DNA from 2 places in the Absiella sp. AM29-15 genome. Region 2 is predicted to be linked to the other one. Evidence: riboswitches for the same ligand, from Rfam matches in the RefSeq annotation. Region 2 holds a riboswitch; the other holds the start of a gene.
The links. Region 2 has a riboswitch for lysine ahead of lysA (diaminopimelate decarboxylase). Riboswitches for the same ligand answer to the same signal wherever they lie in the genome.
Positions count from the first base shown of each region.

Region 1: linked by a shared signal. The riboswitch ahead of DW761_RS10410 (YfcC family protein) and the one ahead of lysA (diaminopimelate decarboxylase) in region 2 are both predicted to bind lysine.

Region 1 covers NZ_QVFL01000009.1:25,160-41,541, reverse strand. Annotated here, with positions in the region: gene DW761_RS10415 (FtsX-like permease family protein) at 1-1,529, shown strand, start outside; lysine riboswitch at 1,595-1,766, shown strand; gene DW761_RS10410 (YfcC family protein) at 1,837-3,225, shown strand; gene DW761_RS10405 (M20 family metallopeptidase) at 3,238-4,398, shown strand; gene DW761_RS10400 (hypothetical protein) at 4,520-5,101, shown strand; gene DW761_RS10395 (penicillin-binding transpeptidase domain-containing protein) at 5,138-7,096, opposite strand; gene DW761_RS10390 (ABC transporter ATP-binding protein) at 7,407-8,111, shown strand; gene DW761_RS10385 (FtsX-like permease family protein) at 8,112-11,360, shown strand; gene DW761_RS10380 (RNA polymerase sigma factor) at 11,451-11,999, shown strand; gene DW761_RS10375 (hypothetical protein) at 11,986-12,684, shown strand; gene DW761_RS10370 (ATP-binding cassette domain-containing protein) at 12,675-13,547, shown strand; gene DW761_RS10365 (hypothetical protein) at 13,544-14,983, shown strand; gene DW761_RS10360 (GNAT family N-acetyltransferase) at 15,108-15,557, shown strand; gene DW761_RS10355 (hypothetical protein) at 15,587-16,021, shown strand.
Region 2 covers NZ_QVFL01000026.1:14,591-30,972, forward strand. Annotated here, with positions in the region: gene DW761_RS19700 (NAD(+) diphosphatase) at 1-93, shown strand, start outside; gene DW761_RS19705 (YigZ family protein) at 88-711, opposite strand; gene DW761_RS19710 (hypothetical protein) at 957-1,409, shown strand; gene DW761_RS19715 (maltodextrin glycosyltransferase) at 1,487-3,445, opposite strand; gene DW761_RS19720 (hypothetical protein) at 3,571-4,725, shown strand; gene dapB (4-hydroxy-tetrahydrodipicolinate reductase) at 4,759-5,475, opposite strand; gene dapA (4-hydroxy-tetrahydrodipicolinate synthase) at 5,472-6,344, opposite strand; gene DW761_RS19735 (aspartate kinase) at 6,415-7,614, opposite strand; gene lysA (diaminopimelate decarboxylase) at 7,611-8,897, opposite strand; lysine riboswitch at 8,966-9,132, opposite strand; gene DW761_RS19745 (LytR/AlgR family response regulator transcription factor) at 9,512-10,198, shown strand; gene DW761_RS19750 (sensor histidine kinase) at 10,635-11,474, shown strand; gene DW761_RS19755 (AgrD family cyclic lactone autoinducer peptide) at 11,574-11,693, shown strand; gene DW761_RS21870 (accessory gene regulator B family protein) at 11,683-12,219, shown strand; gene DW761_RS19765 (hypothetical protein) at 12,350-12,553, shown strand; gene DW761_RS21095 (hypothetical protein) at 12,578-12,718, opposite strand; gene DW761_RS21100 (hypothetical protein) at 12,902-13,039, opposite strand; gene DW761_RS19770 (APC family permease) at 13,322-14,743, shown strand; gene DW761_RS19775 (M18 family aminopeptidase) at 14,843-16,162, shown strand; gene DW761_RS19780 (transporter) at 16,165-16,382, shown strand, end outside.

The DNA.
Region 1 (16,382 bases), on a different contig from region 2:
TGATTGTGATACGTTTTAAAATACAAAATACCATTGTGGAGGATATGAAAAATATTGGTGCTTATAAAGCTATCGGATATACAGGAATACAGATTCTATTATCGTTGATGCTTCCATATTTAATAATTGGAGGAATTGGTGGTATCCTTGGGATTGGATTATCCAATCTGTTATTACCATTTCTATCTTATATGTTTGCCATTCAAACAGGACTCACATGGCATCAGGGACTTGATGCGCTTTGTGTAAGTATGACTTTGCTTTTTTTAATGCTGATTATTTCCCTCATCACAATGGTAACATCTATGAAGGCCAAAAAGCTGACACCAATTGTGGCGTTGCGAAGTGGATTTTATACACATAATTTTAAACGAAATCATGTTCCATTAGACAAACATAAAGCAACGTTAACGGTTTTGTTGGCAATGAAAGTCTTGATTCAAAATCTGAAAGCAAACGTTATGGTAAGCATTGTAATTAGTGCCATTGCATTCGCCAGTGTTTTTGCGGGTGTTTTATTCTATAATATTTCGTATCAGTTTGATAACTTTTTATTTGCCAGTTCAGGAGATATTGCAGATATTATTGTAGAATCAAAAACCCATGAGGATCATTTACGTCTGAAAACGGATTTAGAAAAAATATCCGGCGTTGATCATAGCGTGGATTTTTATACAGATAATGCTTTTCAATGTGGGCATGAGGTAGTCATCTGTTATACTAGTGAAAACTTCCTGCATTTACGTTCTCAACAAGTCTTATATCAGGGAAGATTTCCAAAATATGCAAATGAAGTAGCAATCGGTGGATTATTAGCTTCTAAATTACACAAAGAGCCGGGAGAAATGATTACCTTAAAAAAGGGGGATAAGGAACAGGAGTATTTGATTACCGGCTTGATTCAGGGGGCAAATTATATGGGGCATGATGTTGCCATCACAGAAGAAGGGTATCGATTATTTGTCAAAGACTATGAAGCTAGAACATTAAATATCTATACCAAAGATAAACAAGAAATTGAGGATACCATACAATATATCAAACAACATTATTCCTCAAATATTATCGGTATACAAAATAATCGCAAAGTGGTAGAGGCGTCAATGGGGTCTTATCGAGATATTGTCAGTGCGTTGGTATGTGTGATTGCGGGTATCACCTTATTTATTATCATATTGATTATGTATCTTGTACAAAAGACATCCATCCTGCAACGGAAACAAGAGTTTGGTATTTTAAAGGCCATTGGCTACACATCGAAACAATTGATTCATCAAATTGCATTAACATCACTTATGGTTTTTGTGATTGGCGCTATGACAGGAGCAATCCTTGGATACTATCTCATCAATCCATTATTAAGTATGTTGTTATCCTATATTGGTATGATGAAGGTTCAATTTGAAATACCATGGATGATGTTGATTACCATTATTTTACTTATTTGTTTAACTGGGAGTGCTTTAGCTATGTGGATTGCAAGAAGAATCAAAAAAATATCACCGTATTTATTAGTTAATGAAAATTAAACTATGAAAAAAGTGGTGTCTGTCTTGCAAATGTAGACAAATAATGCTAAAATGTCAACGTCTTGTGTTTAAGAAGAGGCGCGTTGATTATGAGTATGATATCGGAGATCGAAAGTCTGTGAAGATATCAGAAAGGATGATACGCCGAAGCAGATAGGTCAAAGTATCTGCTGGGGGTATGTTGAAGAAGCATGCCACTGTCTTTATGTTAAAACATAAAGGAGCGCTATCTTAAAACATCAAAGTTATCTTCCAAAAGGTCTTTGCATGTTTTAGGGTGCAAGGACTTTTTTATTGGAGGAAAATTATGGAAAAGAAAAAGAAAAAGTTTCAAATGCCGCATGCATATGTCATCATCTTTTTAATGACTATGTTAACGGCAGTGCTGGCAAACATCGTACCTGCAGGAGAATTTGAGAGAATTGTAGATGCAGCAGGCAACACAATTGTTGTTCCTGACAGCTATCATGCGGTAGAAAAGGTAGGATGTTCAATTTTTGATATGTTTAAATCCATTCAGCTGGGATTTGTGGATGGTGCACAGATTATCTTCTTTATCATCTTTGCATATGCATTTGTTTATATTTTGATTAAGAATGGAACCTTTGATGCAGTCGTAGGATTTATCTTAAGAAAAATCGGTGATCGCATTGAATTGATTATCCCTGTATGTATGATTACCTTTGGTTTACTTGGTAGTACCATGGGAATGTTTGAAGAAACGTATGGATTGATTCCGGTATTTATTTCCATTGCGGCAGTCCTTGGCTATGATGCAATCGTTGGTGGAAGCATCATCTATCTTGGTGTTGCGATAGGTTTTGCGGCAGCAACCATCAATCCATTTACCGTAGGAATTGCTCAGGAAGTAGCGGGTGTGACAATGTTTTCCGGGCTTGGATATCGTATTGTCTGCTTTGCTGTATTTATGGGAATTAGTATCTGGTATGTATGGCGTTATGCACATCGTGTAAAAAAAGATCCAACAAAATCAGTATTATATGGCGCAAAAGTTGAAATGCTGGAAGTTGGCTCAAAAGATGAATTAATGAAATCAAAGTTCACATGGACACATAAAATCAGCTGCTTGATGTTTGTATTTACAATTGCGATGCTGTTGATTGGTACCATCAAGTTTGGATGGTATATTGATGAAATAGCGACATTATTCATTATTATGACAGTTGTGACAGGCTTTATTTCTCGTTTTACCGCAAGTCAGATTGCAGAATTCTTTATTGAAGCAAGTAAGGAAATGATGTATGGTGCATTGTTAGTTGGTGTCAGCCGCAGTATTCCTGTGATCATGGATAATGCACATATCATTGATACAATTGTTTACTGGCTGGCTAACCTTTTATCAAACTTCCAGGGAATGTTAAGCGCAATGGGTATGTTGTTTGTTCAAAATATCATCAATTTCTTTATCCCAAGTGGGGCAGGACAGGCACTTGTGACGATGCCGATTTTAGCTCCAGTAGGAGAGATGGTAGGTGTATCCCGTCAGGTAAGTGTACTGGCATTTCAGTTTGGTGATGGATTCTCTAATATCTTCTGGCCAACCAGTGTATTCATGATGTGTGGCATCATGCGTTTGCCAATTGATCGCTGGTATAAATTTGTGACACCTTTATTTGGCTTACTATTTATCGCATCTATGGTTTTACTTGGTGTGGCAGTTGTCATTGGATATTAAGGAGAAAACGATATGGAATTAAAAACACGTTTATATACGATAGAAGATGAATGTGCATCATTGATTGAAGAAGTCAGTGAATACATTTATGAACACGCAGAACTTGGAAATGAAGAATATAAATCAAGTGCTTATTTGGTGGAGCAATTAGAAAAACAAGGATTCACGATTACTTATCCTTATCTGGATATCCCTACAGCATTTCGTGCAGAGCTTGTTTGTGGAGAAGGTCCTAAGGTAGCATTTCTTGCGGAATATGATGCACTTCCAGGATATGGGGAAGATAAATGCCAAGTAGCACATGCTTGTGGACACAATTGGATTGCGGCATCTACATTTGGCGCAGCAATATCCCTTGCACATATGAAAGATGTTATTTCAGGTAGTATTGTGGTCATTGGAACCCCAGCGGAAGAAACAACGGGTGGCAAATATGATTTGGTTGAACGTGGTGCTTTTGATGATATTGATGCGGCAATACAAATGCATTTAGGTGCTGAAAATAATATCCATGTGGTCACATTGGCGATGGATTCCTTAGAATTTAATTTTAAAGGAGTTGCGGCACATGCGGCTGCTTATCCTGAAAAAGGCATCAATGCACTAGATGGTGTACAGCTGATGTTTGCGGGAGTGAATGCTCTTCGTCAGCATATGCGAAGTGATGCCAGAGTTGCAGGTATCATTACAGATGGCGGTGTCGCATGTAATACCGTACCAGATAAAGCCGGCTGTCGTTTCTATATCCGTGCAAAAGATCGTGCATATTTAGAAGAACTTACAAAACGTATCATCAACTGTGCAAAGGGTGCAGCATTGATGAGTGGCGCAAAACTGGAATATCATAACTTTGAAAATTCTTATGATGACCTTGTTTATCATGAAGGATTGCGTCAGCTATTGAAGGAAAATCTGATGGCGCTTGGTGTGAATGATTTTGTGGAAGCGGATGAAGAAGCCAGTGGCTCCAGTGACATTGGAAATGTATCCCATGTTTGTCCTTGTGTATATTGTGAAATTGATACAGGCGCAAATCCTAAAGTATTTGCCCATCATGAAGATTTCTTGGCATATGTACATGGGGATAACGCAAAACATAGTTTACATACAGCCACAAAAGCAATGGCATATACAGCTTTACAAGTATTTTTGAAGCCAGAAATTGTAAAATAAGCAAAGAGATAGAAATCCAGCATGTAAAGAAAGGATTTCTATCTTTTTTCTATTGAACTTTTATAAACAGGTGGTATATTATAAGTAACATTGAAACAGTGAAATATCTGGGAGGTATTTTATGAATATCGTCGTAGGAAAGAAATTAAATCGAAAAAACGTTGGAAAGGAAATGGTACCTGTCGCATTAATTGCCTTATTACTTGCATCATTATTCTTTGGATTGATGAAGTTAGAAGTATGGATGTTTTTTGCTATGTGGATCATCTTCTTTTGTTTATTATGTTTGGCAATGCTGCCTGGGGCATTTAAACAGTATTGGTGTATCAGTGAAGATAAAATCATTCTTCAAAATGATACCGTGATCAATAACGCAAAGATTATAAAAGCTTTATTTCAAAATGAAAGTGTGGATTGTTACTATGTATTGAAAAAACAAGATATTGAAAAAATCGAAATTCGTTATATCAAAAATACGATCGCAGGCCCGGCAAAACGAACACCGGATACATTCTATTTCAATCTGTATTCTGTCTATGGGAAGAAACGTTTCAATCTTACGAATTTATCAGAAGAAGAAGTCAATCAGATCATGCTGATGTTGCCAAAGCTTTGTGATCATATCATTGATGAACAACAGGTATTGTATGCTGTCGAACATCATTTAAATTTATATGATTTTATATATCAAAATAAAGCGTAAAAAAAGTCTAATCCTAATCGATTAGACTTTTTATCATTATTGAAGTGTACGCCACAAAGCTTTCATTAATGGTGTAACGTATAAACTGCCGTTACGATCTTCTGCATTATCCACCATTAAGGTAATTGCATAATCTTTATTGGCACTGCACAGCCATCCGATTTCTTTTTCATTGACCTGTGCGGTTCCGGTTTTACCTAATGCTTTTGTAGGATTTTCTGAATCATAACTGCTATAGGTGTTTGTTAAAGCTTTCTTTAATGTTTCTACTGTTCCAGATGAGATAGCATCTTTCTTCCATGTTTCTGCTTTTCCATCCTGATAAATCAAATAAGGTTTAGGAATACTTCCATTATTTTCAAAGGATGCATAAAATGCGGTTAAATGAAGTGGAGATATTTGAAGTTTTCCCTGTCCATAACCTGTATCCGCTAATGTGATATCTTTCTTTAAATCACTTTCTTCACCATAACTGCTTGCGGGAATCGTAAATGGGAAATCCATTTGATCGTTAAAACCATAACTGTTTAATTTATCTGTATAGGTTTTGATGCCCATCTTTAACGCTACTTTTGCGAAATAGGTATTATCAGAATAAATCAGGGCATTTTGCAGATCAGCTTTGCCATCATATGCAGCAGTTGTCTTTACAAAATAATCACCCCAACTATTATCTTTCTGCCATTTTTTATCTTTTGCCTGTCCCATATCCTCATCCGCTGTAATGGTTTTAGAATCTAGTGCAGCTGCCGCAGTGAATGCTTTAAAGGTAGAACCAGGGGTATATAAACCTGTGAAACGATTTTCTAATGGTCGGTTCTTATCATTATTCAAAGAATCCCATTTGGCAGTTGTCATACCTAGTGCAAAATCATTTGGATCATAACTTGGAGTAGATACAAGGGCTAAGACTTCTCCGGTTTTTGGCTGCATCACCACACCAGCCCCCTGATCATTTTTTAATTGTTCATATACTTTTTTCTGTACGTCAACATCAATTGTCGTTTTGATATCTTTACCGTTTTTTACATCACGTTTCGCAATGGTATCCACAACATTACCATCTCTTACCACAAGGATGCTTACCCCGTTTTGTCCACGCAAATCTTTTTCATAGATACTTTCCAATCCGGTTTTTCCAATCAGTGAATTGCTGTCATAACCTTCGCCTTTATGTTTTTCTAATTCTTCCGCATTAATCGTCTGTACATAACCGCTTAAGTGGGAGCATATTTCTTTATAAGGATATATACGGGCACTTGTTGTTTGTGTTGTAACCCCGGATAAATCATCAATTTTGATATCTGTATCTTTGGATATCGTTTTTACAGGTACAAATAAATCATCTTTTACCCAGCTTGCTTGCATAGCATTTTTGATACTGTCAACATTAATATCCAAACGTTTCGCTAAAGTAGAAAGATCTTCCTCGTCCTTTATTTTACCTGGCACTACGCCGACAACGATTGCTTGATCATCACCTGCAATAACTTTTCCATTGCGATCAAGAATACTGCCACGTTTTGCTTCTTCACTGGATATCTGAATGCCATCGCCATTTTGCATCTGTGGGAATATCTGGGCATAACTCCAGCTGATTTTGTAGGTGTCATCTTCTTTGACAATCTGTACAGACTGATCAAAACTAACATTTCCAGCAAGGGTATCTGCGCTGAAATGATAGGCAGCTGTTTTACCGCCATCACCATCTACAATATCCTTGGTTTCAATCTTAAGCTGGTCTGCTTCTATTCCATTATAAATGTTTGTATATTTATTAACGAATGTATCGTGATCAGTTTCTGACTTTGATTTACTGTCTAATAAATTGTACATGGCTTCATAATCTTTTTTCTCCCATGCTTTGCTGTATTCATCCCATGCTGTTTTCGCAGATGGACCTGAATTCAACAAGAAGAATGCGCCAATGCCTGCCGCAATGATCAAAATGGCCGCAATCGATGTAATTGTGATTTGTTTCTTTGTAAAGTTCATAAAATACCTCCTTTTCTTTCTTGTATTGTAACATTTTATAGAAGCAAGTAAAAGAAAAAAATCTCATAATATTCTATGAGATCCTCATTGGAATTATAACTAAATGATAATGCTGATATATGTGGGTAAATTATTTAGATAATATACCGGCAATAATTGTCGCAGGATACGGAATATCAACCCTGTTTGAAAGAGAAAATAGATTATGTAGGAAAAAAGTGAAAAAAAGAAAATAGGGGGAAAGACTATCAAAGTTTTTTCAATTTTAGTATAATATAGGAAAACGTATATGTTAGAAAGGTCGATGTATATGAGTGCCTATATTGAATTTCAAAATGTAAAAAAAATATATAAAATGGGAGAAGTAGAAATTGAAGCACTAAGTGGTGTGGATTTTTCTATTGATCAGGGAGAATTTGTGGTCATTGCGGGCGCCAGTGGTGCTGGAAAAAGTACAATACTGAATATTCTAGGTGGAATGGATAGTTGTACAAGCGGCAATATCTATGTAGATGGTAAAGAAATCAGTAAATATAATGCCAAACAATTAACGACATATCGTCGTTATGATATTGGATTTGTATTCCAGTTTTATAATCTGGTACAGAATTTAACCGTTAAGGAAAATGTAGAGCTGGCAGCACAAATCTGTAAAGAACCTTTGGATATTGATGAAACAATTGAAGCAGTCGGATTAAAAGATCGAAGTGGAAATTTCCCTGCACAATTATCCGGTGGGGAACAACAGCGTGTGGCCATTGCCCGTGCATTAGCTAAAAATCCCAAGCTTTTATTATGTGATGAGCCAACCGGTGCCCTTGATTATAATACCGGTAAACAAATCTTAAAATTACTTCAGGATACCTGTCGACAACGTGGGGTAAGTGTCATCGTTATTACTCATAACTTGGCACTTACGGCGATGGGGGATAAAGTTATTAAAGTACGTAATGGAAAGATTGAAAGTGTAACCATCAACGAAAACCCACTGCCAGTAGAAAGGATCGAATACTAAATGAAATTTAAAGCACTGAGAAAGGACATTACACGAGAAATGCGAAAATCGCTGGGGCGGTTTTTATCTATATTTTCTATCGTTGCCATCGGAGTAGCGTTTTTTGCGGGTGTCAAAGCAAGTGTTCCTGTCATGAAAAACAGTGCCGATCATTATTTTGATGAGTACAATTTCATGGATTTTAAAGTAATGTCTACCATTGGCATGACAAAAGAGGATGCATCCGCCATTCGTAAAATTGATGGTGTGGAGGGTGTTTATCCCAGTTATTCCATCGATACCTTAAATACAGTAGATAATAAACAAAAGGTTATTAAAGTGATGTCATATCCAATGAAGGATACCAAAGATAATCCGGATTATATCAATCAGATGCGAATCATCAATGGCCGTCTGCCTGAAAAAGAAAATGAATGTGTCATTGAACATGATAGTATCAAAGGTGCATCCAGTAAAGTTGGAGATCACATCACATTAACTAGTGGGAGTGATGATGAATTAAAGGATACGTTGAAAAATACAACGTATACAATCGTTGGAGAAGTCACAACGCCTTATTATTTATCATATGAAAAAGGTAGTTCTGCTATCGGCAGTGGTACGATTGACAATTATATCATCATACCCGACAGCAACTTTAAAATGGATTACTATACAGAAATATATGTAACAGTAAAAAATGCGAAAAAATATAATTCTTATGATGATGCTTATTTTGATGTGATAAAAAAAGTAGAAACAAAACTTACTTCACTTGGAGAAGAAAGAGCTGATTTACGCTTTGAGAAAATCAAAAAAGATGCTTTGGAAAAGGTAGAGGATGGGCGTAAAGAATATGAAGCCAATAAAAAGAAATTTGATGAAGAAATCAAAAAGGCTAAACAACAGTTATCTGATGCACATGATCAGGCACTTGTTGGACAGGCAACATTAAATGCCAACCAGTTGACCAGCCAGCAAATGCTTGCGTCAAAAAAACAGGAGCTTGAACAAAGTGAAGCCCAGATGAACAGCTTGGTTGCCCAATATGATGCAGCAAAAGCAAAATTGAATGAGGAAAAAACAAAAGTAGATACTCAAATAGCGGATTTAAATAAACAGATTGAAACACAAAAGGGTAAAGTCGATGAAATTGATCAACAGATCAAAGATGTGGAAGAACAGTTGAAACAGCCTGATTTGACAGACTTGGAAAAACAGCTGCTGGAGGAAAAAAAGAAAGCTTTAGAGGCTTCTAAAACGTATATGGTGCCATCTCTTGAACTTCTACAAAAACAGATGGAAACCCTGCAAAGCAATTTAGAAACCGGTATGAATCAATTAGCTGTATTAGATGAACAAATCTCTAATGCCAAAAATCAAATAGAGCTTGGAAAACAGCAACTAGCTGAAGCTGAAACAAGTACTCAAAAACAATTTGAAGAAGCACAGAAACAAATTGATGATGGCAATACACAGGTCATAAAAGGTACTTTGGAATTAGAAGAGAAAGAAAAAGATGGTGCCGCAAAACTTGCGGAAGCGAAAGAAAAACTTGATAAAAGTGAAGAAGAAATCAAAGCAATGAAAACACCACAATGGTATGTGCTAGATCGTAATTCCCATTATTCCTATCGAGATTATGGAAGTGCAGCCGATCGTATGGGTGGAATTGCGAAAGTATTCCCATTATTCTTCTTTGTGGTCGCAGCTCTTGTATGTTTAACAACCATGACGCGTATGGTGGATGAACAACGTCAGGAAATCGGTACTTTAAAAGCACTTGGATATTCAAAAACAGCAATTGCGATGAAATACATTATGTATGCGGGTGTTGCCAGTATCTTTGGCGGTATCTTTGGCTCCATCATTGGTATGGTGGTATTCCCAACTGTGATATATAATGCATGGAATATCATGTATACCCTGCCTGAAGTACAGCTTCAATTCCAATTTGGACTAGCCTTTACTGCGATAGGTATCGTTTCTTTGATTACCGTAGCAGCAGCCATTTCGGCAGTATATAAGGAATTAATGGATGTACCAAGTCAGCTGATGCGCCCAAAAGCACCAAAGAATGGCAAGAAAATTTTATTAGAGCGGGTTCCATTTATATGGAAACGATTTAACTTTATTCATAAAGTAACCGCTAGAAATATCTTCCGTTATAAAAAACGTTTCCTAATGACTGTCATTGGTATCAGCGGATGTAGTGCCTTGCTTGTGGCTGGTTTCGGTATTCAAGATTCTATTGGAGAAATTGTTGTTTTACAGTATGAAGAATTAAATAAATACGATGTAAGCATGACATTTTCAACAGATGCCACAGCTTCTCAGCGTGATAAAGCATTAGATGAATTAAAAGCCAATAAAGATATATCCGATGCAATGGGTGTAGCGATATACCATGGATTCTATGCTGATGAAGGTGAAGATAAAGGTGTTGATATCTATGTACCAGCAAATGTCAATGAATATCAGAAGTTTACAGTATTGCGAACAAGGAAAGGTCATGACCCGTTAGATTTAGAAAGTGATGGTGCCATCATCACAGAAAAACTTGCGAAAGCAAAAGGCATTTCAGTTGGTGACAGCATCCCAATTGATAATGGTGATGGGGTAAAGAAAGATATCAAGATAACTGGAATCAGTGAAAACTATGTAGGCCATGCCATCTATATGACACCATCTTATTATAAGAGTGTATATCATACGACCCCTAAGAACACAACACTGTTAGGCATTATGAAAACCGTAAACAGTGATCAGGAAGAAGCGTTGGGAAATGCATTTATGAAACAGGCAGGAATTGAGTCTGTGACATTCTATAGTGGTATTGCGTCAAGCTTTGAAGATACCATTTCCTCTTTATCGTTTATCGTTGTCGTATTGATCATATCTGCGGGAATGCTGGCATTTGTGGTTTTATATAATCTGACAAATGTAAATATCAGTGAACGATTACGGGAAATTGCGACAATCAAGGTGCTTGGCTTCTATGATAATGAAGTTTCCGCATATGTCTATCGTGAAAATATCATCCTAACATTGATTGGTGCTCTGGTAGGTTTAGGCTTGGGAATCATATTGCATTCTTTGATTATGAGCCTTGCGGAATTAGATACTGTCATGTTCGGCAGAAATATCTATCCAATCTCCTTTGTTTACTCAGTATTGATCACGATGGGATTCTCTATTATTGTAAATCTTGTTATGTATCGTAAATTAAAGAAGATTCCGATGGTAGAATCTTTAAAATCAGTGGAATAGTGAATAACTGTTCCACTTTTTTTCAATAAAAAGCAATATTTATAAGACCAAATGCTGAAAAAAGAAGTTATACAAGTGAGGAGGTAGAACATGAATGAATCCAATCTGATCAGAAAAATAAAAAAAGGCGATGAAGATGCTATGGATATCCTGATTCAATCCTACTATCCTTTCATATATGCGTATGTATCAAGAAAAATGTTGATGGATGATTGTGCAAAAGATATTACACAAGAAGTTTTTTTACGGTTTTTGCGATATCTTCCCACCTATCGACAAGAAGGGAAACTGTTGCATTATTTATATCGGATAGCTTCCAACGTTTGTAAAGACTACTACAGAAAAATGCAGTATCATGAAGATATCAGTGAATTAGATTATATGATTGAGGATGATACAAATGTCCATGAAAGTATTTTAAATCAACTGAAATATGAAGAACTGATGCTGTGGATTAGTAAACTAAACGATATCCAGCAGGATGTGATCATTTTAAAGTACTTTCATCAATTGACCTTTAAAGAAATTGCGGATATCCATCATATTCCGGTTTCTACCGTAAAATCTAGACATACACAAGCATTGATCAAATTAAGAAAACTTATGAAAGAAGGTGGATTTCAACATGAAAAAATTTGATGTGAATATCCCAGAACAAGAAATAGAGCATATGCACTGGCTGTGTGAACAAGAATGGCAACTGGTAAGTGCTAGACAGGAAACAAATGATTTACGTCGTTTAAAACGTTTTTTATATTTTGATCTACATCGATTTACCGCCATTGCATTTCTAAGTCTGATGCTAACGATATTGATTTTATGGTGTATGCAAATCAATATAAATGAAAGTATGACGATTTATTTTATATCATTGGGATTTTTCAGTATTTTTGAAATGTTCAAAGACATGTATTACCACACAAGTGAATTATGCTCACCAGTATATCTACATGCGGGCAGGCGGTTTTTAATGAAAAATATCGCCATTAGTATCATAATGCTAGGAATGCTGTTATTAATTTCTTTGATTCATTTGATATTATCAGATTTTATGATTTCCTTCATTATTCTATATGCCTATATTCCTTTATTTTTGATTCAGTGCATGTATTTGATCTTTCTTCCTTATATTCACAGCTATATACAGGCAATGATTATTTATATTATGACATTTGCCATTTATGAATATATTGTATGTTATTTTGATCTGTATGACCCTTTTATAATTATTCTGTTTTTCATCATTCTGTTATGCTTTTATTTCTTTAACAGCATTTATCAATATTTCAAAATAAGAAAGGCAGGGAATATGATATGGAATTAGTCTTGGAACATCTTAATAAATCATTTAAAAATAAAAAAGCAGTCATTGATGTAAATATCACCTTTCATGAAGGCGTACATGGATTGTTAGGTGCGAACGGCAGTGGTAAAACGACCCTCATGCGTATTATTTGCGGTTTGATTCCCAGTGAAACAGGGAGTATTAGTTTTAATGAAATTGGCTTAAAAACACAATACGACAGTTATGCCGCCAATCTGGGTTATCTGCCACAACAATTTGGTTATTATCCTAATTATAGCGTACAATCATTTTTAGAATATATGTCAATTATCAAAAATATGACAGCATCTTATGCAAATGATCGGATTCAGAAGCTATTGCAAGATCTACATTTGGAAGAAAAACGTAAAACAAAAATGAAACATCTCTCAGGTGGAATGCTTCGTCGGGTTGGTATTGCTGTCGCTTTACTCAATGAACCAAAAATTTTGATTTTAGATGAGCCTACTGCTGGACTTGATCCTAAAGAGCGTATTGTTTTTCGTAATCTGATTGCGTCTTTATCCGAAAACACGATTATCCTTTTATCTACACATATCGTCAGTGATATAGAAACAATTGCAGACGATATTATGATAATGAAAGAAGGAAATATCATCTTACATGACACAAGCGAAGAATTACTTTCCACCATGAATGAAAAAGTATGGGAATTGTGCATTGATAAAAAGGAAGCCTTAAAGTTGATGAGTCAACATATCATTGTGAAGAGTCATCATAAAGATAGTAAGATAGAACTACGTATTGTATGTGATAAACAGCCACATCCTTTAGCAACACCTGTGATACCTGATTTAGATGACTTATATTTATATCATTTCAAAGAAGGTGAAACATTATGATGCGACTTGTAAAGGCAGAGTGTAAAAAGATTTTAAGAAGCAAATTCAATATCTTCATGATCCTTATATTATTCAGCTATACAGGATATCAGGCATATAGTGAGTATCAGTTTAAATTTCAAAATACAGTAGCGCAAGAATGGACAATGAAAACAACAGAAGGCAAAGATTTAAATAATGGCGCTGATTATTTTATGTACGCAGATAAAATCCTTCATCAATATGAGGGAGAAGCTTCCCCTAAATTGTATGAAAAGTTTATGTCTGATTATGAAAAAATATTAGAAGCATACCCTTTAAAAGATTATGATGTAAACTATATGATTTCTCTATATGGTACAGAATATGAAAAATTTCTACAAGATTGTGTAGATGGAAAATATAGTGAACAGAAAAGAATAGAGTATCTGGAAAATGTTCAAAAAAATTTTTATCCTTTTAACTATTATAAAGACGATGATAATGATAATCTATTATATCCTATGGTGTTTTATGAGAATGATCATGTAAGATTACTATATCAAAATATTTATAAGAATACGATGGAATATAACTATTATCTAAAACCGACAAAAGATATTCCTGATTTAGGCAACTTTAAAGCTTATTGTTTGGCATCAAATGCAGAAATAATGGAAGGATTAGATTTAAGTGATCCTTTGAATAAAGCAATGAAAGAGCATTTCGTCAATCAAGAACAAAATCAACATTTTAACAGTGTTGTGGGTAATAATCTGTTTGTGAATGCATTAGGGTGTATTGATTTTGTGACCTTACTTATGATTGCATTGATATTATCAAATACCTTTGCGATGGAAAACTACTATAAAACCGATCAGATTCTGATACCAAGTGAAACAGCAATGAAGAAACTTTCCTTGGCAAAATTACTAGCTGGTATTTTGGTAAGCGTAGGAATATTATTATTAGAATATCTTATGCTCTATATGTTTACGATGATCTATGTGCCACTTCGTGATTTAAATATGGAAACTATTTCCATGGCAGGAACAAGTGTAAAGAGTATCACAAATGGCATTTTTACATATAAAGAAATCATTGGCACAGGGTTATTTTTGAATTTGTTGGCAGTAATATCAACTGCATTAATTACGATGTTGGCATCATTTATATCTAAAAACCGATTTATCACAATTATTTTATTGATCACTTTTATTCTTATCACAACCTTTAGTTATCCTTTTGATACGATTTTTCATAATTTTGGAGATCATCTGTTTTTAGGAAACATGTTGCATACGAATGATTTTTTCTTGATATTTAGATATGGAAATTCTCCAGAACCATATGGTTTATGGAATGGAATTTTCTATTCATGGAAAACCATAATCGTACTGTTTTGGATGATTGTGGATATCATGATTACACTTATTGTATGGAAGATATCAAAGAAACATGTTGTGAAAAATCATTAATGAAGTGGAGAAATCCACTTTTTTAAGTATCTATTATTAGAATAAGATTGGTTGTTATTGGTGTTAAATTATAATATAATGTTTTTATAAATCAAGACGTGTGGAGGGATGAAAATTGAAAATTGTGAATGGAATTGATTATATAGAACAAGTCAAAATCAAAATAATAGAATACACAACACGTCTAGGGCGTGACTTATCTTTTCAAAATATTGATGAAGAACTTAGCAATCCTGCGATAAAGTATGCAGCACCGCAAGGTGAACTTCTCGTTGCTTTAGATGATCATGAAAAAGTGATAGGAATGGTTGCCTATCATAAACATAGCGATGAACGATGTGAAATGAAAAGATTATATGTTTCTCCAGAATGCCGAGGAATGAAGTTAGGTGAAAAACTTGTCGATGAAATTATTCAGCATGCAAAAAATGCTGGATTTAAAGAAATGGTTTTAGATACCATTGTGCCATTACAAGCAGCCATACATTTATATAAGAAAATGGGTTTTGAAGAATGTGAACCATATTATCATAATCCAATGGATGATGTGATTTATATGAAGCGCTTGTTGTAACATATAATAATAGTAAAGGAAGGAAAGATATGATATATAAACGCTATAATGAAAAAGATAGATTGGTATTAGATGTTGAAAAATTGAAAATGGATAATGATTTTTGTGTACAAATATATCAAGGAGAAGGTTTTTTAGAGAATGATTGCTTAGATAAAACTTACATAGATGATGTTTGTATTGATCTTGAGGAATGTGAGAAAACTTTTGAGGAACTAAAATCTTATATCGTATTCATTGCGGCTAATTTAAGTAATCTAGATGGAATCGTACAGAAATATAGCGAATTTCTTGGCGAGGATAACTTTTGGAAGGATTTTTATATATCATATATATGTATAAAAGAAAATGATAACATAAGAATCATATATAATGGCAATCATGTAAACACTGTATTGGAAGTTTGTTTTGATTATAAAGATAAAGACTTTGTTTTGAGAAAATATGGCTCAAAAATCATTTGAATGTTTTGAGGTCGTTGAAGTACTATAGAGAAGACTTATAGTGGCAAGGTAGGATAAGCCTATGAATATAGAAGAAACAAAAGAATAATTATCATTTCATTCAACAAGAAACAGCGATATAGATAACCCAAAATGGGAAAATGGATTTTTAGGAAGTTAACACCCTTTTAAAGGAGAACTGCATAAAGAGAATTTTTTTGAGGTGATGGAATATTGGAAGGCAATAATCTGGTGTCCCAGAAATCAAGCATTTGTTGACATAGGTTGATATTATTGAAAGCTGTTTTATGTTTTTGTTAGAGAAAGATAAACAGGAAGCATTCACTGCTTATGAAGATTATTCATTGGGTGGTTGTATAAT
Region 2 (16,382 bases):
TTATTTGATTTCTTTAAGAAATGGCAGGATGCAAACAACCGCTATGATTTCAGCTGGATGGAAGTCAAAGATACAAAAAAGGAATCGTTATGATTCCTCTAATGTAATATCCATATCTATTATAACATCTTCAATAAATTCAGGAAGGAAAGCACCATTGCTCATTTCACTGATATCCTCATCAATTGCATCTTTTACTAGAAATGTATAAGTTACCTGTTCATCATATACCTTATCTAATATGATAATATGATTTATACGCAGGTAATGGTCAAGTTTTCCAATCAGGTCATAAGAAAATGTGAGAGAATATTTCTTCATATTTTCTTTTTTTGTGATAACAGCGTGCTGCAGGGCATTGGATACACTTTTAGAATATGCCCGAATCAATCCACCAGCACCTAATTTAATACCGCCAAAATAGCGAACAACAACCGCTGTGATATCCTGCATCTGAGAATGCATTAAACATTCCAGCATGGGTACACCGGCAGTACCAGAAGGTTCCCCATCATCATTGCTTCGTTGTAATTCATTATGTTCACCAATCACAAAGGCATAACAATGATGTGTCGCATTGGGATGTTCCTTCTTGATTTTTAAGATAAACGCTTTTGCGTCTTCTTCACAAAAACTTTTATGTAAATAGCACAGGAAGCGGCTTTTTTTGATATCCAGCTCTTCCATATGATCTTCTTTTAATCTGTACATAATATCACCGTATCTATTATATCGGAAAAGAAAATATAAAAAAAGAAAATTCGTTTGTGTATGTAAAAAAAAGATACCTAGCGCTAAGAAAATATGGTATCATGATAAGGTAAGGGCAATATAGATTGTCTGATTCATGCAGATCTTTCATGGTATGAAAAAAATTGCGATGGAGGGCATAAGCAATCTTTTAAATCCATACAAAAGACCTGTTATGAATATGCATAATTGACAGGGGTATCCATATGAAAGAAGTTAAGACGAAGTTTAAAGAGGAACAGATGTTCTATGGCTTTAGTACAATTTCCAATGAAAAAGAAGCAAAGAAAGACATGCTTGAATTGATTGACCGTATCAGACGTGTCAGTAAATGTGATACAGTTCTTCCCTATGTTGCGTTGATCAAAGATTTTTATCAGGATGAAGGAGAATTTCAGCTGTTTGTTGGAAGAATGGAATATCACCCAGATCTGGAAAAGCTGGTGGTTGTGGAAGGCGATTTTGCGACTGCGGAAATCGAACCGACTTTTGGTCGTTTCTGGAGAAAGGCGATTACTTCTACAGAGCGCTACATGGAAACAAAATGGGCGGATAAAAATGGTTATATACCAGGCAGTGTAAAATATCTGTTGTTTAGTGAAAAGATAAAAAGTGAACATCCTACATTGGATTATTATATGCAGATAGAAAAGAAATGAAAAACATAAAGTCACATTTGACCTTATGTTTTTTTTGTGGAAAAAAAGAAGTGAATGAGGTTTCACTTCTTATCTAACTATTGTGCCTTAAATTCAATAAACTTAATTTCTCCCGGCGCAAAGTCCATAGGGATATTCTGGAAATCATCCATGAATACATCATGGATATAAGGATCATTTGTGGAATAGATCTGTAAGATGCTTTGATAACGGAATGGCAGCTCACTCATTAAATTCTCCGTGTGGATATGTAAATGAACACTTTGATGTACATTGGTATTACATACCACCAATAAAGCTTTATCTTCCTTTACATAAGTAAAGCCGATACCAGCATCTCTTGGTGTATCAAACCATACAGGGATACATGCCTGTGGTGTATGGATTTCTTCTATATACTCCTCACGGATGTGATTGGCGTGCTCCATTAATGTAGGCAATGTATTTAAATCATGAGCAAAATAGTTATAATAATAACGATCAATATATGCCTGCTTCAGATAACGGGTATCTGATTTAGGAAGGGAGTACAAATACTTTTGATCCCCGTATTCACTAAGCTGCAGTGGCTGTACCTCATAGCTTTCCACACCATTCATATACATAGGAATGCCATTTGGTAAAAACAAATTCATGATACTTAACATATTTGTCAACGTCTTGCCATTTTCTAAACAGCTGCTTCTTCTGGAATCATAAAATTCACTGGCAGCAAACATTGGACATACACAGCCTTTTAACTGATAAGCAAAGTTGTGGAAGCGATATTGTTCAATCTGGGTTTCTTCATAAGCACTGTTTCCAGATATAGCATCATATCCTTTACGTTTCCATAAGGCACCATTTTCATGAATGGTATCTTCCGCAATCATCACAAAGCCTTTTTTATTTTTCTTTGCCTGTACAGCCATTTGTTTCTGAAGCTTTTCCGGAATCAAAAATGGTTTACCAAGGAAAATACCATCCACCTGTAACTCATTCTGATACCAGATGATATTCTCTGTTAAAGTATCCCAAAGTGTTGTGAACGGTTTTTTGGCAGGATGCAAATCTGCACGGATGATATCCTGTGTCATATAAGGGATACCGGCTTTTTTCAGCTCAGCAGGTGCGTGTGTATGAATATCTTCATAGAAGCGAAAATATGTTGTATCCTCATCAATAGGAAGATTGGCGTTGATTTGATCAGAAAAAGCAGGTGCTAATACTTTCTTACAAGGATCATCATGTTTCACAAACTTTTGGATATGCTCCTTTACATCCTCACTGCGATAAAAATCCTTTAAAGTATAAGAAAAAGGCAGTGTATTTTGTGGTAAAGCATGACAGATTGGCGCATGATAGTTTTTATATTCCTCTTCTTTGATCCAATAGAAATATTCTGGACACTCTCTTGCGTAGAAATTATCGATAGACATTTTACCAGGACAATATTCCAGTATCACATGAAATCCTAATAGATGACAGGCTTCCATGAAGGCAATACACTGTTGCTTGGCAGACAGCTGTGGTACCAAAGGATCCTTTAGCTGATCGTCAATCAAACGGAAATCCAAAACACATTCTTTATTAGAATAATCATGTGTGGTATGCGTTTTTCCTAAACTGAATATCTGATGAAGCAGGATGGTATTGATACCCATACGCTTATAAAATGGTAAAAGCAGCATTGCCTTTAAAAAGGTTCCATTATCCTTTAGACCATATAAATTTTCTTTTAAACTGTCGTCACGGTCATGATCCCATGCACTCGCACTGCGGATATGTAAAGAATAGATGTTTGCTTTTTTTAGCCAGTCTTTTTTCACAAGTGACTGTGCTTTTTTCAGTTTTCCTTTTTCATCAAAAAACAGATGTTGGAAAGAATAATGATAAAATGCATAAGGATTTACAAGTATTTCGTTATTTCTTAAAATCCTTGTGTTGGAGTAGCCGAATAAATTCCAGGACTGGGGAAGTGCATAATTAAAGATATCCTTTTCATGAATTTCAGCTTCTTTTTCCAGGTTTTGTAAGAGTAATGGTAAATATTTCATAAAATGCCCCCTTTTCGTCGTTTGCGTCGTGTTTTTAGCATCACCTTTATTATACCGTGGAAATCCACATTCTTCTACAAATTTTACACCTTTTCGCTGATAGACTTTTTCATTAGGTGATAAAAATGAAAAAAATCGTATGGTATCTTCTGTTATGTATGACATTAAGTTCTTGTACATTATCAAAGGATTCCTCTGTGGAACTGGAAAAACATGCATCTTTGCAGGTAGAAGTATCAAATAAAGCATATGGTAAGGCATTGGTATCTTTATGGAATACGCTGTATCCTGAACAAAAAGATGCCATTCATATCGTAAGTCCGGATAATTGCTTCCATCAGCAGTTTTATCATGATATCGAATGGGTAAATGATTGTGATGCATTATCAAAACGTACATATGCTTTGGCTTTTGATATAACCTCTGCTTATGATGTTCCATCAAGCTTAAAACGTACATCTTTAGAAGATTATTTTCAGCCAATAGAAGGGAAGGGGATGCTGTTTGTATATGCACAACCCATGCTGGATACATATTCGATCAAAGAAGATGAAATCTCAGATTTTATGAATTATCATAACCCACATATGTATTACTATAATCATTATGCTGATCAGATTCTTCCATTATGGCTCTCTCATTATGATCCAGACAGCGGGGTTTCAATGGAGGATATATTTATGGAGGATGCATTTTTAGACTGTATTCAGCAAATGAAAGATTTTTATCATGAACATCAATTAGAAGATGATCCATATCATGCGACAAACTTTTTTACACAAGGGTATTTTAGTGGCTTGTTGCCTTCACAAGAGATAAAGAAACAACCATATTATGCCAGTCAACAGTTACATATCAAACCAATGCCATCACTTGATGAACAGGGCTATTCGCCCTATGCGGATACCTATGGATTTATGGTAAACAAAGACTGTCCCTATCCTAATTGCGCAAAGGCATTTATGAATATGGTACGCAGTAAAGCAGGCATCCAAGCATATCTTGATCATAATGATGGGGTGGTATTGCTTCAAAAAGAAGATATTTCAGACTTTCATATCTATGATGCTTTGAATAAAGAAATGATCCAGGCGATGAATGGCAGTCGTTTATGGAGTATGGGAGCTATCAAAGAAAAACCATCAATTCATTATAAAGATTTATATCTGAAAACAAATATTGTATCGATCTTACAGAATGGGATCGTCGCTAATAAATCTGCGAAAACGATCCAAAAAGAAATTCATGCATATAGTAAAGCGTGGTGTTTACACCAATAAAAAACCCTTACCTATGATGATAAGGGTTGCTTGTTAGTTTTTGAATAATAGATCCTTCATGGTATAGCTGCCATTTTCTTGTGTCATCAGAAATTCCGCTGCACGAATCGCACCATTCACAAAGATTTGACGACTTGTTGCTGTATGGGTGATTTCAAAACTTTCATCATCCCCTAAAAACATAACGGTATGTTCACCAGCAACGGTTCCACCACGTACTGCATGGATACCAATTTCTTTCTGGCGTTTTCCAACCATGCCATTACGACCGTGTACTTCTTTATATTCATGATCAGGATTCATGGTTTCCACTAATAATTTCGCAGTTCCACTTGGCGCATCCTGTTTCTGGTTATGATGTTTTTCAATCACTTCGATATCAAAACCATCTTCCAGCATGGGTGTAATCAATGAAAGAACTTCTTTAAACACAGCGATACCAAAAGAATAGTTCGCAGAATAAATCACACGATTGCTGTCTTTTAAATCTTCAATCTGTTTACGCTGTAAATCATTTAAGCCTGTGGTACCACAAACCAGGGCAGCACCACTTTTCTTCACATAGGGAATCATCCATGACAGATTATCTGGATGAGAGAAATCAATGACACAATCCACTTTTTCCTGTAAAGCATCTAAATCCTGGCAATTGGTAATATCCACTACCATGACGACCTGATGACCATGCTCCTCTGCTGTTTTCTTTACCAGCTGTCCCATTTTACCAAAGCCGACAACTACGATATTCATAGTCCCACCTCATGCAATGCCTGTGCCAGTACTTCTTTATGCGCATCACTCATTTCACATAAAGGCAGACGATAACCGCCAACGCCTTTGCCCATAATATTCAATGCTTCTTTTACTGGAATTGGGTTGACTTCAATAAATAAAGCGTGAATCAAATCCAGATATTTTAACTGAGCTTCTAATGATTTTTTAACATCGCCATTCAGATAGTCTATAACCATATCATGTGTTTCCTTTGGCAATACATTGGCAAGTACAGAAATGACACCACTAGCACCTAAAGACAACATACTGGTAATCATATCATCATTTCCACTGTACATTGCGAAATCATCATTTAAATAACGTGCAATGTTGGTAGCGTATGAAATATTTCCACTGGCTTCCTTGATGCCACAGATATTTGGATGTTTACTTAATACTTTCACAGCATCTTCACTGATTGCGACACCAGTTCTTCCTGGAATGTTATACATGATAATTGGAATATTCACAGCATCCGCAACGGCAGTAAAGTGTGCAATCATACCCTGATTATTCGCCTTGTTGTAGTATGGAGAAATAATCAACAGATAATCTGCGCCCATTTTTTCGTATTTTATACTCTTTTCCACAGCTGTCTGTGTACAGTTGCTGCCTGCGCCAACAATGACTGGCAAACGCTTGTTGATAACCTTTAATGTGAATTCCACAACTGCGTCATCTTCTTCATGTGTCATGGTAGAACTTTCACCAGTGGTACCCAATACTAGAATACCATCTGTGTGATTGGCAACATGCCATTCCAATAATTCTTCAAGTTTTTCAAAATTTACACTGCCATCTTCGTGGAACGGTGTAATCAATGCTACAATACTACCCTTAATCATAATTGCTTCTCCTTTCGTGGTTCTCTTAGAATCACTTATCTTCAACAGTTATACTGTTTTATAGCCTTTCTTATAAATCAAATGCTTCGCCAAGTACCTGTATGGCTTTTTGTTTATCTTTTTCCTCGATTGTTAAAGAAATAGAAATCTCACTGGATGTGATCATATAATAACGAATACCATGAGCACTTAATGTATTTAATACCTTTGCGGCAATACCACTATGTGTAGAAATACCCACACCAACTACAGACAGCTTCACAAAACCTAATAAACGGCTGATTGGATATTTTGAATGTAACTCATCCAGATGCTCTAAAATCGTATCGGATTGCTGCTTATTACAATAGAAAGAGAAATTTACCTTTCCATCATGTGTCAGCTGCTGGGAAATTGTGTCTAGATTGATATCTAATTTCGCAATCATCGCAAATAATTCCCCAAGGAATTTTCCATCATTAGGAAGCTCATTCACACGCATGATGGCATAGTCGTCTTTGATACTGATACCGGTAATCGGCATATCTTCTAAATTCTTTATTGTTTCCATAATATATGTCCCCTTGCGTTTATCTTTCTCTAAGGCCTTGCCTAAAAATAATTTCACATGATACTTACTGGCTAATTCCACACTTCTTGTTTCCAGTACACCAGAGCCAAGACAGGCCATCTGCATCATTTCGTTATAAGTGATCTCTTTTAAACGTTTTGCATGTGGATATAAACGTGGATCAATCGTATATACACCATTTACATCTGTATATATATGACATTCCCAGCCAAGTTTAGCAGCTAGTGCCACAGCGGTTGTATCACTTCCACCTCTTCCAAGGGTTGTGATTTCACCATTTTCTGTCGCACCCTGAAAACCTGCCACGACAACGACTTTTCCGTCGTCCAGATGTTTCTTTAAATTAGTGATGTCAATATCTTTGATGCGTGCATGGGCATGATGATGACTGGTAATAAATCCACACTGATATCCAGTTAAAGAGATTGCAGGGATACCTAGAGCATCAATTGCCATCGCAAGTAAGGTAATGGTTCTTTGTTCACCTGTACTTAATAAAGAATCCAATTCTCTTTGATTTACCTTATCACTGATTGCTTTTGTCATTTCAATCAGTTTATTTGTAGTTTTCCCCATTGCGCTGGCAACGATCACAATATTGTGACCGGCTTCTTTCATTTCCTTGACATGCTGAGCAATCGCAAGGATCTGATCAATCGTACCAACACTTGTTCCTCCATACTTCTCAACTACATTCATACATTCACAACCTCATCACAATCCATTGCGTTCATATCCTGATAGCTTTCACGTTTTACTACGACACGTACCACACCATCTTTTACAAAGACAACGGCAGGTTTACCAAGCTTGTTGTAGTTGCTGGCCATGCTGTAGCCATAAGCTCCGGTTGTATAAATAATCAATAAATCATTCTGTTTTGCTTCTGGCAGCATCACATCCTCTACCAGTATATCTCCAGATTCACAACACTTGCCGGCCACCGTCACTTTTTCAGTTTTTTCTTCATTCATACGATTTGCGATATCACAGGCATATTCTGCCTGATATAAAGCAGGACGGATATTATCGCTCATGCCACCATCCACAAACAGATATTTTTTGTTTTCTGTCTGTTTCTGATAACCGATACGATATAATGTAGAACCAGCTTCTGCCACAATACTTCTGCCTGGTTCAATCATCACCTTATGGAATGATAAACCACAAGCTTCTTTCTGCGCCTTGCAGGTATCTAAAATCGTCTTACAAACATCCTGTAAAGGAATTGGATGGTCAGCCTGCGTATAATATGCCGCAAATCCACCACCAAGATTTAAAGACGAACAAGTGATGCCAAATCGTTCCTGCATGATTTTCATGAATTCACAAAGCTTGCCGATTTCCGCAACATACGCTTCCTTATCAAATATCTGAGAACCGATATGAGAATGGAAGCCTTCAAAAGTAATATTAGGAATACTTGTTAATTTATGAATCATATCCGCAATTTCCTGTTCACGCAAGATAGAAATACCAAACTTGCTGTCCACATGTGCTGTCACAATATATTTATGGGTATGTGCTTCTACACCCGGATTTACACGCAACATTGTCTTTATAGAAGTACCTGCGTTTTTCATAATAGAAACTAATGCATCGCACTCCATATCATTATCAATGATAATCGTACCTACACCATATTTAACTGCCATTTCCAGTTCTTCATATGATTTATTATTTCCGTGGAAATAAACACGTTCCATTGGAAATCCTGCCTGATATGCAGTAAACAGTTCACCACCGCTCACAACATCTAGACTTAAGCCATATGTCTTCACAAGCTCAACCATTGCTTTACAGCTAAATGCTTTACTGGCATATAAAACTTCTGTATCGAAATCCTTAGACTGAAACAGTTCATGATACATACTTAATTGCTGGCGTATTTTGTTTTCGTCGTATACATATAGGGGAGTTTTGCAGGTAGCCGCCAGCTGTTCTACAGATACTCCAGAAATTTCTAACACATTTTTGTTCATATCATTTACCTCTCACAATAAAAAATGCCAGTAGATTCGCTCTTACTGACATGGTGTTTATCTCCTGACAATAAGATAGCACATCTACGTATTCGCAGACAGTCCAATGGATATTCTCCATCAGCCCACCATTTCCTTATGCCTAAGAAAACAGTTCGGCAGATTTGCTGTTAACATACATCAATCGCTCGCCAGCTCTGTACGTTATAGTCGCATCCGCGCCTCTATCAAATTTGTTAGTATCATACCACTAACGCACGTAAATTACAACACTTTGGCGTGATAAATAGAAAATATTTCCAATATTGTAAAAATTTACAATTTGATCTGCGTTATCTACATCATATCATAGTTTTCTCTAACATCGTTTGAATATTCCAAAATATTAAACATATGATATATAATTTCCTGTTAAGACCATTTTTTACCACTTATAAGAGTAAATGCTGATATTTTATGCATAATTTGGTATGATAAATAACTAGGAAATACATAAAAGTCACAAGTTATCTCTTATAAGAGAATTATTTCTTAAAACTGATGTATTTAAGGGAGAAAAAAAATAGTACAATAAATAAGGACAATGTTTCTACAACAAAAGGGAGATATAAAAAATGAGTAAAATTGCAATTATCGATGATGACGAATTATTCTCAGGTTTACTAAAAAACAAAATAGAAGAACTTTATCCTTCTTGGAAAGTTAACTGTTTTACGGATATGCCTGATGATTTTGATTTTGATGGCTGCCTGCTGGATATCGAATTGAAGGGCGTTCATGAGGGATTTGAAATCGCAAATAAACTAAAACAAAAAGATTTAGGATTTCCAATTATCTTTATCAGCTCTCATGATGAACTGGTATGTGAAGGGTATAAATATAGTGCACTTCGTTTCATTAGGAAACAATACTATCAAAAAGAACTGCCAGAAGCATTAGAAGCACTATTCAAAATCTTGCGTATCAGACAGGCGTATGTTGATGTAAAAGAAGATCGTAATAATATTGAATGTAGAATTATGATCAATAATATACAATATATCTATTCAAGTGGAAGTTATCTTTACTTTCTAGATAAAGACAACTATCTGTTTAGAAAACGGGATTCTATGAAAAACTTCTTAGAAGAACATCCAACAAATTTAGTGAAATGCAGCAGTGGAGAATTGATCAATCCGATTTATATCAAAAATGTAGACAGCAAACGCTTAGAAATCACATTAAAATCCGGAAGAATTGTGAAATTCAATAAGCGTAATATAGGTCCGATCATCCGTACCTTTACATTAGCAAGACGCTAGATTAGAACAGGGATTATTTATGTTATTGCTTAGTATTTGCATGTCTTTGTTGGAGAACTATTTAACACTTAGCTTTCCAGCCATCTTTGTGAAAGAAAAGTATCCCTGGCTGAAGTGGGTGTTTATGGGGATTTTGACATTGACATCTTTTTATCTTGATACATTGAATTATCCTTTTCTTATGTTAATACCTTTAATCATTATTATTTCATATTGCCTTTTTAACTTTGATGAAGATAAGGGCCTTTGCATTTTCTATATAATTTTCGCTTTTACTATATTGTCATTATTAGATATGTTTTGTATTTTTATTGAAACGCTTTTTATAAAGCATATTGGACAAATAGATTATAATGATGAATTTGTATATCAAATTTGTTTTATGATGAATAAAATAGTACTAGTCTTGATTTTCGTCTTCTTTAGAAGGCATAAAATGGATTTTAAAGATTATAATATTAAAAAAAGACAAATGGTTATGTTTTCAATAACTGAAACAATCATGTATTTTCTTATGGCTATAGTTTTATCTTTGTTTATTAAAGGTGATATCAATTATACATTATCTACTTGTATAATAATATTTATGGCTATTATGTTTTTACTGTTTTTTTATCAATATATTGAATTAATAGGGGCCAATAAAAAATTATTAGACGAAGAAATAAAGCATGCTGCTCTTGAATTCAATAAAACATATTATGAAGATTTTCAAAAAAGTTATGATATGAACAAAGCGTTGTCACACGATTTAAAAAACCATATCACATTAATTTATACTATGTTACAAGAAAATCAAGTAAATAATGCTATGAAATATATACAAGATATTTATCATAAAATTGGTACATTTAAAGCTGTTAAAACTGATCGTGAAATACTTAATTATATTATAGATTCTAAATTATTTAATACAAAAGGATTAAATATACGGTATGTTATTGATATAAATGATAATTTAGATTTTATGGATAATATTGATTTATGCATCTTATTAGGAAATTTATTGGATAATTGTATTGAGGCTGTAGAAAAAGTGAATAATCGTTTTATTGAATTGATTATTGATAAGAATAAAGATGTTGTCTTTATAAACCTTAGAAATACATTTGATTCAAGTCGATTAAAATATGAGAATGGAGAGTATATCACTAATAAATCAGATGGTAAAAATCATGGTATAGGAATGAAAAATATAGAAAGCATTATTAATAAATATAATGGCAATATAGTAATTGATATTGATGAATATTTTAATACATATATTTATTTTTAAACAATGAATTCGCTTTGTCCCTATCACCACAAAATATCCCTTGCAACTTGAAGTTCACATACTATAGGAATATATTAAAGAAAAAGGAGGATTTAGAAAATGAAAAACATGATTAAAAAGGTAGTTGTAAAGACTGCATCCGTAGCTTCTTCAAATGTGACTTGGTTAGGACATTATGAGCCTAAAAAACCAAAAAGTTTAGAGAAACATGGTAAATAGGCTATTAAGAAAGTTTACCAATTACATTTGTGAGTCTTCCGATGAAGACGAAAAAGAAGTTTTCCTTTATGGATTGGAAGCAATTGTTTCAACAACAGAATGTTTAGGATTATCCTTCCTGATTTGTTGCCTATTACATGAGGCATACTTTGGATTTTTCTATATTCTATTATTATCAGTTATTAAGATAAGATTAACGAGCTTCCATTGTACAACCAGATTTCGCTGTAGCATGTGTTACCTATTTACTGTTTTACTAAATTTATGGTATTTTAAGTATATAGGTTATGCATCATTAACCATAATGCTAATGATGATTGCATTGATATTATGCTTGAGAAAGGAAGAAATAACAAAGAAATTGTTATTCTTCTATACCGTATATATAGCCATTTTTATCATATTTCGGGCTAATCTTGGTGTTATCATCTTTCAGGTATTCAGCTCACAGCTTGGTTTGATACTGTTAAAGGATTTTCAATTAAGGGGTTCTAGTAGTACACATGAAATGATTTCAGAAAACTAAATTTCTTATGACAAATCATTCCTATTTCTAAAACGTATTTGAAATTATTTGCATGGATACAAATGAATTCTAAAATAAAGGGGTTGCTGGTGGCAATCCCTTTGCCTATATTTAGGATAAGGAGAAAATTATGGAAAAGAGAGATTTCTATTTTGGACTAGGATTTCTAACGTTTGTCATGGAATTGTCATTAAAATCATTTGTTCCGTATGGTGGAAATGATGATAAATTGTTTAAAATTTGTATGATTGTGTCAGTAGCTATGATGCTTTATAAAATTGTGCCATCTATTTTTGAATACATTGAACATGCAAAAAAGATGAAAAAAGATTAAAAAAAAGGTCAGTGACCTTTTCCTTTACATCAGATAAATTAACAACAGGATGCCAAGAACTGCTGTTAATATCAATACGTTTTTAAAGCTTAATAGTTTATCAAAGAATTCTTCATTTCCCTCATCATCGTCGAAAATCGGCTGATGCAGATTCTTTTCATCCATTTGTTTCACCCCTTTAAGACGTTTCTTCCTTTCTGGACTTGAGTATTATAGCATAAAAGCGAATCACAGTCGCAGATTTTTATAGAATCGTAAGAAAAAAATTAAAATATTAATCCTATCGTAATGGTAATAGACAGTAAAGAAATGTGATCAAAGGATACACATTTCTTTTTGATGTATAAACTACATGAATAAATAGAAGGAAACAATCCATAATAAGACGATTCCTGCGACAATGATTATGCCTTTGACACTAAAGATATTCTCACTAATGGTTTCTTTTGGATCAATGACTGTGCTGGTTCCGTTTTTCTGTTTCATTAAGCATCACCCTGTCTTTCTCTGTAGTGCGATGGGTATACCCCTTGTATATGTTATATTATATCATGTATGCTTTTTTTAATGGTATATCTTACCAATTTGTAATACAGAATTAAGATTTTTTAAGATTTTTTTTACCTGTATATGGAAAGTTTTGCATAATTATAGACATAATTGGCACTTTGTAGCATTATCTATAAATAAATAACGTTAAATGAATAGCAATAATTAGCTAAAAATGGTATGATTGCCCCGTACGTTTTAAAATATAGGAGGTTTAAAATGGAAAGTTCAAAAAAGATCGTCTGGTATAACCTTGCGTTTATGGCGTTCTCAACTGTTTGGGGTTTCGGTAACGTATTAAATGGTTACATGTACTTCAACGGTGTACAGGTTATATTCAGCTGGGTTCTGATGTTCGCTCTATATTTCGTGCCTTATGCACTTATGGTAGGTGAGCTGGGATCCGCATTTAAAAATTCTGGTGGTGGAGTGAGTTCTTGGATTCACGAAACAATCAGTCCAAAGTTTGCATATTATGCAGGGTGGACATATTGGGCATGTCACGTTACATATATTGCAAGTAAAGGTAGTGGTGGGTTAAAAGCATTAAGCTGGATGGTATTCCAGAATAGTGAAACTTACGCTAGCTTTGACACTCGTTTGGTTCAGTTGGCAACATTGGGCGTGTTCCTTCTGTTCTGTTGGATTGCAAGTAAAGGATTAAATCCATTGAAGAAACTTGCGACACTTGCTGGTACATCTATGTTTGTAATGTCAATTCTTTACATTATTATGATGTTTGCAGCACCTGCAATTAATCCGGGTGGCGGATATCTGCATGCTGATTTCAGCTGGAGTAATCTGATTCCTCAGTTTGATACGAAGTATTTTACATCTTTATCCATCCTGGTATTTGCAGTTGGTGGATGTGAAAAGATTTCACCTTATGTTAATAAGGTAGAAAATCCTTCTAAAGGATTCCCTAAAGGTATGATTGCACTTGCAATCATGGTTATGGTTTGTGCTATCCTTGGTACAGTAGCGATGGGTATGATGTTTGATCCAGCGGATATCGCAAACAACTTTGATGCTTACAATGCGAATGGTTCCTATTGGGCATTCCAGAAGTTAGGTGAATATTATGGTATGGGCAATATCTTAATGATCATCTATGCTGCATGTAATGCAATTGGACAGTTCTCAACTCTTGTTATTAGTATTGACGCTCCACTTCGTATGTTGTTAGACAATGAAGATGCTAGACAGTTTATTCCTACAAAATTATTGAAACAGAATAAATATGGAGCTTATGTAAACGGTATTTGGATGGTAGTTATTTTATCAGGTTCTATTATTCTGATTCAGGCTTTGGTACCTAGTGCGGATACAGTACTTCGTCAGTTGACACAGTTAAACTCTGTCACTATGCCAATGCGTTATTTATGGGTATTCTTAGCTTACATTATGTTGCGTAAGAAGATTAAGAAATTTAATCCAGAGTATAAGTTTGTGAAGAACCAGAAAGTTGCTTATTTCTTTGGATTCTGGTGCTTCTTCGTTACAGCATTCTGTTGTATTCTTGGAATGTACAAAGAAGGCGACTTATTTACAACATTGTTGAACGTTATTACACCAATCGTATTGACTGCATTGGGGTTGATTCTGCCAATGATCAAAAAACGCGAAAAAACAAATGCTTAAAACAAAAAAGGCAAGATAGCGATATCTTGTCTTTCACTATATAATCATGAACTTTTGTGTTATACTAAAACAGGAAAAAATCTATCAGGAGGTAAAATCATGTATAAAGATACAGCAAAAGAATTATTAACATTTATTCAGAAAAGCCCTAGCTGTTTTCATGCTGTAGACAGTATGAAAGCGATGTTGAAGGAAGCTGGATATGAAGAATTAAGAGAATGTGAAAATTGGAAATTAGAAAAAGGTGGAAAGTATTTTACCACAAGAAATGGTTCATCATTAATTGCTTTCCAGATTGGTAATACATTAGATGATTATCACTATCAGGTAACATCATCTCACAGTGATTCTCCAACTTTTAAAGTAAAAGAAGTTGCGGAATTAAAAGGAAAAGGTGGATACTTACAGTTAAATACAGAAGGCTATGGCGGTATGCTTTGTGCAACATGGATGGATCGACCATTGTCATTAGCTGGACGTGTACTTGTGAAAGAAGGAAACAGTTTCGTAAGCAAGCTGTTATCTTTTGATAAAGATTTGGTATTGATTCCAAATGTCGCAATTCATATGAATCGTGAAGTAAACAGTGGAATGAAATACAATAATCAGGTAGATATGCTGCCGTTATTCTCTGCTGGAGAATGTGGAGAAGGTGATTATTATGCATTGATTGCAGAAGCATTAGGCACAAGCAAAGAAAATATTTTCGGTACTGATTTATATTTATATAATCGTATGGCACCTAGCATCTGGGGCGCAAAAGAAGAATTTATTTCTTCACCGAAACTGGATGATTTACAATGTGCATTTACATCATTAAAGGCAATGATCAATAGTAAGAATGATCATGCGGTAAATGTATTTGCTTGTTTCGATAATGAAGAAGTTGGTTCAGGTACTAAACAGGGGGCATGTTCAACATTCTTGTTTGATGTATTGCAAAGAATCAACGATAATTTAGGTTTTGCGAAGGAAGATTACTATCGTGCAGTTGCGAAGAGTTTTATGGTGTCTTGTGATAATGCACATGCTGTACATCCTAACCATCCTGAAAAAACAGACGCAGAAAACTGTACTTACATGAATAAGGGAATCGTCATCAAATATAGCGCAAACCAGAAATATACAACAGATGCAATCAGCTCTGCAGTATTTAGTGGCATTTGTGAAAAAGCAGGTGTACCTGTACAACATTTCGCAAACAGAAGTGATGCAGCAGGTGGCAGTACACTTGGAAATTTATCAAGTCAAAAAGTATCTATGCATACAGTGGATATCGGACTTGCACAGCTTGCTATGCATTCTTCATATGAAACAGCTGGAATCAAAGATTCTCAATATATGATTGATGCTTTGACATGCTTCTATGATACAAATCTTCACATCACAGATAGTGAATGTATTGAGGTACAAGACTAATAATGGCAAAGAAAAAAAAGAAAATACATGTAGATAATCTGCATTTAATGAAAAAACTGGATGAAGAATATCTTGCAGGATTTAATCGTGTCTATGATAGTTTGATGAAATCCAAGAAAAGTGATACAGATATCAATATCATCGCAAACATTGCTTTGGAAGATTGTTTAAAAGGTATGCAAGATGGTAAAAAAGTGACCATGGTTATTCCAAAGGATGT